One region of the Rhizobium sp. BK112 genome, then DNA from elsewhere that is predicted to be linked to it. Evidence: predicted binding sites of a transcription regulator. Region 1 holds the regulator's gene; each other region holds the start of a gene.

Region 1 (2,268 bases):
CGGAAGATGGCAGTCTCGTCGCGGTCGTCGAGGCGGCGGCAATGGCCTCCAACCGTGAAAACCCGCCGGATTTCATCTTCGACCAATGGCAGCGCGCGCTGGTCCTGCCGGCGCATGACCCGCCGAAGATGCTGGATGGTCCTGCTGTCCCGCCAGCGGGAGAGGACCGCCGCGTCAAGCTCTCCCGCGATCAGCAGAACGAAGCGAGGGCGGCGATGCGGGCGGCTGCAGCCGGCGGTGACGCAAACCGCTTTTCCTGCGTCAAGAAGGCCTGGTGCATATCAAGGCTTGGCAACGGTCATGTGGTCGCCGTCATCGACAACGCCGCCTATCTCGCTCCGGCCTGCGATGCGGCCGATATCGTGGTAACGTCGGTCCGCCTGCGTTTCAACAGCTGCCGCTCAGGCGCGACGCTCTTCACCGGCGAGACGTTGCGCCGGACCGGTTCCGTCGAGCTGCGGTTCGCGGAGGCCGGCATGGAGGTCACAACCGCATTCGATGATCTGTGGCGGCCATGGATCCGCCATCGCGCCTATGACTGGCGCAGCAACAGCTTTGTCGAAACCGGCCTGCAGGGTGTCAGTGATAGCGGCGAATAAGGCCGACGAGTTTGCCCTGCACCTTGACGCGGTCTGGCCCGAAGATCCGGGTCTCGTAAGCCGGGTTGGCCGCTTCCAGCGCGATCGAGGCGCCCTTGCGGCGGAAGCGTTTGAGCGTCGCTTCTTCGTCGTCGACGAGAGCAACGACGATGTCGCCAGGGCTTGCGGTGCTGCCATTGCGGATGATCACGGTGTCGCCGTCGAAAATGCCGGCGTCGATCATCGAATCACCCTTGACCTCCAGCGCGTAGTGTTCACCGGAGCCGAGCATATCGGCCGGAACGACGATGTCGTGGGTGTTGTTCTGGATTGCCGAGATCGGAACGCCGGCGGCGATCCGGCCCATGACCGGCACGGAGACTGAGTTGCCATTGTCGGCGACGGGTTTTGCAGGAGCGGGAGTGGCGACCGGCTGGGGCTTGCCCAGGCTGCCCTCAATGACGCTCGGCGAAAAGCCGCGCCGGGGCTGGATGCTGGGGCTATAGGCCTCCGGAAGCTTGATGACCTCGAGTGCGCGGGCCCGGTTCGGTAGGCGGCGAATGAAGCCACGCTCCTCGAGCGCAGTAATCAGCCGGTGAATCCCGGACTTCGAAGCGAGATCCAGGGCGTCCTTCATTTCGTCGAAAGACGGCGGAACGCCGGATTCCTTCATGCGCTCATGAATGAAGAGGAGAAGCTCCTGTTGTTTGCGCGTGAGCATCGACGTTGTGACCCCGTGATTGAAACAAATCCAGAACAGACACTATATGTTCCATATGTGTTCCGCAAGTAGCTAAATTTCCGTAAAACTTGGCGCCAACTCGTTGAGATTTTTATTTTCATTCGCCGGATTGGCCGACAAGTCTTGCCTTGCGCGGCACTGTCGCACATCTCTGCCGTGTGAGGAGAGGGGATACCATGAACGAGCATTCCGCCAAACCACGCCCGCTGGATCATGTCGTGCTGCCGGTCGTCAATATCGATCTGGCGCGCGAGAGGCTCGGCAAGCTGGGCTTTACCGTTGCCGCCGATGCGCGTCATCCCTTCGGAACGGAGAATGCCTGCGTCTTTTTTGCCGATAAGACCTATCTGGAGCCGCTCGGGATTGCGAGCGTTAGGGAAAGTGAAGCATCGGCGCGGCAAGGCAATGTCTTCACCGCCCGCAACCGCGCCTTCCGATTCCGCTGCGGCGAGGAAGGGCTTTCGGCGGTGGCCTTCGGCAGCGAGGATGCCGATATCGATCATCGGAATTTCGTCGGCGACGGAGCGAGCGCCGGCGAGATGCTGGCGTTCAGCCGGCCGATGACGATGCCGGATGGTTCTGAGAGCATTGCCGGCTTCAGGCTGGCCTTTGCCGGCGACCTGCGCGCGCCCGATCTCTTTCTCTTCACCGTCGAGCGCGTCAATCCGCTGCCGGCCGACCGCGGCGCGCTGGAGGCGCATGCCAATGGCGTCACCGGCATTGCCGAGGTGGTGCTTTGCGCGCCCGATGCGGCTGCCTTCGCCGCCTTCGTCAGTCTTGCCAGCGCGCAATCGGCAGTCGAGAACACCGGTTTCGGCGTCAAGATCGCGGCGTCGAATGTGAAAATCAGCCTGATGACGCCGGAGGGTTTGGAGGCCTATTTCGAGGTCGCCGTCCCATCCGCCGACCGCGGCCTGCGCGGCCGGGCGATTCTCTTCGCTGTCGCCG
Region 2 (2,268 bases), on a different contig from region 1:
CAGATGGATCATGTCGCCGGCATCAATATCGCAGGCGATTCCACCTTCGCCATGAGCCTGGAAGCCCAGGCGCGCGGCTACCGGCTCTTCCATTATACGCCCGACCGCCTGAGCTTCCGCGACGGCAAGCTCTTTGCCAGCGTCGAGCCGATGCTGCTGCGCGACGTCAGGGGCGATCACTTCGAGCTTGGCGCGCCGGAGCGCGTCGATCTCGCGACCATGGATGTCGTGCTGCTGCGCCAGGACCCGCCCTTCGACATGGCCTATATCACCTCGACGCATCTGCTCGAGCGCATTCACCCGAAGACGCTGGTCGTCAACGATCCGGCCTGGGTGCGCAATTCGCCGGAGAAGATCTTCGTCACCGAATTTTCCGACCTGATGCCGAAGACGCTGATCACCAAGGACCCGGCCGAGATCCGCCGTTTCCGCGACGAGATGGGCGATATCATCCTGAAGCCGCTCTACGGCAATGGCGGCGCCGGCGTCTTTCATTCAACCCGCGACGACCGCAACCTCTCCTCGCTGCTGGAGATGTTCGGCCAGCTGTTCCGCGAACCCTTCATCGCCCAGCAATATCTGCCCGATGTGCGCAAGGGCGACAAACGCATCATCCTGGTCGACGGTGAATTTGCCGGCGCCATCAACCGCGTCCCGGCCGAGCACGACAGCCGCTCCAACATGCATGTCGGCGGCCGCGCCGAGGCGACCGAACTAACGTCGCGCGAGCAGGAAATCTGCGCCCGCATCGGCCCGGCGCTGAGAGAACGCGGCTTCCTGCTCGTCGGCATCGACGTGATCGGCGATTACATGACCGAGATCAACGTCACCTCGCCCACGGGCATCCGCGAGGTCAAGAAGTTCGGCGGCGCCGATATATCAAGCCTGCTCTGGGATGCGATCGAACGCAAACGCGGCTGACCGGCAAATCATGCCCGTTTTGATCCCGCGGCCGGGTACAACCCGGTCGCCGCGGATATCCAGATATGTTCCTTGATTGTTCTTGTTTTATTCCTGCTTCCATGCCAGATTGCAACCGTTGGCTTTCAAGGGCCGGGGGCGGTATAAGAGTTTGCGGCAAGGGGATGGGTTTATGGTCGCGCGTGTCAGCACGGTGGCATTCCAGGGCATCGAAGGCGTGCCGGTTGAGGTCCAGGTCATGGTCGCGCCCGGCAAAGTCGGCATGCAGATCGTCGGCCTGCCCGACAAGGCGGTGGCCGAGAGCCGTGAGCGCGTGCAGGCGGCCCTCCATGCCTCCGGCCTGGCGCTGCCGGCCAAGCGGGTAACCGTCAATCTGGCGCCTGCCGATCTGCCGAAGGAGGGCTCGCATTTCGATCTGCCGATCGCCCTTGCCTTGATGGCCGCCCTCGGCGCCATTCCCGCCGATGCCCTGTCGGATTTTGTCGTCGTCGGCGAGCTCAACCTCGATGGCACGATCGCCGCCATCGCAGGCGCGCTGCCGGCCGCGATCGGCGCCAATGCGCTCGGCAAGGGGCTGATCTGCCCGGCCGAAAGCGGCGCCGAAGCCGCCTGGGCGGGCGCCGATGTCGATATTCTCGCCCCTCGCAGCCTGATTGCCCTTGCCAATCATTTCCGCGGCACGCAAGTGCTGTCGAGGCCTGAGCCGTCGATCCGCGCCAATGCCGCCAACCTGCCGGACCTTGCCGAGATCAAGGGCCAGGAAAGCGCCAAGCGGGCGCTGGAGGTCGCAGCCGCCGGCGGCCATAATCTCCTGATGGTCGGGCCTCCCGGCTCCGGCAAGTCGATGCTGGCGGCCAGGCTGCCGTCGATCCTGCCGCCGCTTTCGGCCGCCGAACTGCTGGAGGTGTCGATGGTCCACTCGATCGCCGGCCAGCTCTCCGGCGGCAAGCTTTCCGACCGCCGGCCCTTCCGCACCCCGCATCATTCCGCCACCATGGCCGCCCTCGTCGGCGGCGGCCTGCGCGCCCGTCCGGGCGAAGCCTCGCTTGCCCATCACGGCGTGCTGTTTCTCGACGAATTTCCAGAGTTCACGCCGCAGGCGCTCGATGCGCTGCGCCAGCCGCTCGAAGGCGGCGAGTGCGTCATCGCGCGTGCCAATCACCGCGTTTCCTATCCGGCGAAATTCCAGCTGATCGCGGCAATGAACCCCTGCCGCTGCGGCATGGCCGGCGAGCCCGGTCATAGCTGCGCCCGCGGCCCGCGCTGCATGAGCGATTACCAGGCCCGCATCTCCGGCCCGCTGATGGACCGCATCGATATCCGCATCGACGTGCCGGCCGTCTCCGC
Region 3 (2,268 bases), on a different contig from region 1:
TTGCAGCAGCCAATCACGAAACAGCGGGCTGACCTCGAGCGGCAGCCTGAGGATGACATAGCTCGCCTCGGCGGCGCCGGCAGCCTTGGCCGATTCGAGAATGCGCTCCAACTCGTGATCGTTCAGCGCCGGGATCAGCGGGGCGGCCATCACAGCCGTCTGGATGCCGGCTTCGGCAAGGGTGTGGATCGTCTCCAGCCGCCGCGGCGGTGTTGCGGCCCGCGGCTCCATCGTCCGGGCAAGCTTGCGATCCAGCGTGGTCACGGAGATGCCGACGCGCACCAGGTTCTTGCTTGCCATCTCCCGCAGAATGTCGAGATCACGCAGGATCATCGCCGATTTGGTGACGATCGAGACTGGATGGTTTGCCTTGTTCAAGACCTCGAGGATGCCGCGCATGATGCGCCATTCCTTTTCGATCGGCTGATAGGGGTCGGTATTGGTGCCGATGGCGATCACCCGCACCTTGTAGCCGGGTTTGGCGAGCTCCCGCTCCAGCAACTTTGCCGCATCGGGCTTGGCAAACAGCTTCGTCTCGAAATCGAGCCCTGCGGAAAGCCCCATATAGGCATGCGTCGGCCGGGCGAAACAATAGATGCAGCCATGTTCGCAGCCGCGATAGGGATTGATCGAACGGTCGAAGGAAATATCCGGCGATTCGTTGCGGGTGATGGCCGTGCGCGGCTTCTCGACCTGCACTTCCGTCTTGAACGGCGGCAGTTCTTCCCATGTCTGCCAGCCATCGTCGAAGGTCTCCCGCTGCAGCGCTTCGAACCGCCCCGTCGGGTTCAATCCCGCCCCACGCCCGCGCCGCCGATCGACCTCGACCCTTAGACCCGAGGAAACGATCATCGCATCGGCAATATCTGCCGTATTGGCAGGCGCGAATGCGGCCTGCCCTGCCAGGGACTGCTCTCTCATCGGATTCTCCCGTGGCGGAAAGCCATCGCCTCCGCCCGTTTTGCTGATTAAATTCCTATCGGCAAAATGAGAACAATGCAAGAACAAAATGAGGAAAACGGCGCTGGCAAAAATTTGTGCGGCGCATTATAAACAGTCAATGTTGACGGTTGTTCTCGAATGTCAGGATCAGGAATCTGAACTGGCGCAGACTTTATCGGTCTTGGTGGCAGGCGCAGTGGAGGGGCTGGTGAGCGATGTGATCGTGCTCGATCACGGCTCTCGCGACGGCACCTCACGGGTGGCCGACGCTGCCGGCTGCCGCTTCCATTCGCAATGGGATATCAAGGACATCGTCCGCTCGGCGCGCGGCGAATGGCTGCTCTTCGTCGAGCCGGGCGCCAGACCGCAGGCGGGCTGGATCGATGAGATCGCCGAATATGTGGCGCTGAACAAGCTGCCGGCGCGCTTCACCGCGTCGAGGGGCTATCGCCGCCCGTTCTTCCAGCGTGTCGGCCGGGCCGTACCGCCGCTGGAACTCGGTTTCCTGGTGCCGAAAAAGCTGGCACTCGCCACCGCCAAAAGCGGCATGCGGCTTGCCGAATTCGTCAAGGGCCAGAAACCGCGGCGGCTGGCGAGCGAGCTCATTCCGTCCTGGGTCGCCCGCGCCGCACGGTAGCTGCCGCGATCCTCTCCCACCGCTCGCGCAAAAGATGGCGCCCAATAGGATTTCGCGCTATAATTCAAACATGGCGCCGTCGAAGCGCCGCGCTTCGCAACGGAATGGCCATGGAATGCCGGTGAACGGCAGAACAGGTCAGCGACAATCTCCTCTTCTGCCGGGTACCCGGCGAAAGGAGGTGCGTCATGACACGCGGTATGATCTACGGCCTGCTGGCCGTCATATTGCCGATATTGGTGATCGCGCATCCGCATTCGGCAGCATCGCAGATGATGCGCAGTTGCGCAGGCCGACCCGAAATCGTCAATTTCCTGGACAAGAACTTCGCCGAAAAGCTCACGGCAGTCGGACTGATCAACCAGAACGCCATTCTTGAGGTCTATGCCGCCGAAAGCGGCACCTGGACCCTCATCGTCACGGATGTTCACGGCGTAAGCTGCATTCTGCTGTCGGGTGATAGCTGGGATACCATGCCCGTCCTGCCGGGCCTGGCCACATAGGAATGCCGCTCTTGCAGGCAGTCTACTTCGTCGCGCCGCGTTTCAGGTGCTCGTCCAGCCGCGGCATGATCTCGACGAAATTGCACGGCACGCTGCGGTAGTCGAGTTGGCCTTTCAGAATGCCGTCCCAGGCATCCCGGCAGGCGCCGGGCGAACCCGGCAGCGCGAAGATGAAGGTGGCATTGG

The links. The regulator LexA, encoded in region 1, represses DNA repair genes until DNA is damaged. The targets are predictions, from matches to a motif close to TGTTCNNNNTGTGTTCNG.
Region 2: FHT75_RS14040 (YifB family Mg chelatase-like AAA ATPase) is a predicted target of LexA. The motif match lies at 999-1,016, and genes of this name have one in related genera.
Region 3: FHT75_RS06635 (PA0069 family radical SAM protein) is a predicted target of LexA. The motif match lies at 990-1,007, and genes of this name have one in related genera.

The regions. Positions count from the first base shown of each region.
Region 1 covers NZ_JACHYZ010000005.1:182,172-184,439, reverse strand. The annotation lists gene FHT75_RS16285 (ComEC/Rec2 family competence protein) at 1-599, shown strand, start outside; gene lexA (transcriptional repressor LexA) at 580-1,299, opposite strand; gene FHT75_RS16275 (VOC family protein) at 1,497-2,268, shown strand, end outside.
Region 2 covers NZ_JACHYZ010000004.1:285,012-287,279, reverse strand. The annotation lists gene gshB (glutathione synthase) at 1-921, shown strand, start outside; gene FHT75_RS14040 (YifB family Mg chelatase-like AAA ATPase) at 1,094-2,268, shown strand, end outside.
Region 3 covers NZ_JACHYZ010000002.1:296,300-298,567, forward strand. The annotation lists gene FHT75_RS06635 (PA0069 family radical SAM protein) at 1-921, opposite strand, end outside; gene FHT75_RS06640 (glycosyltransferase family 2 protein) at 1,061-1,579, shown strand; gene FHT75_RS06645 (hypothetical protein) at 1,768-2,082, shown strand; gene moaB (molybdenum cofactor biosynthesis protein B) at 2,105-2,268, opposite strand, start outside.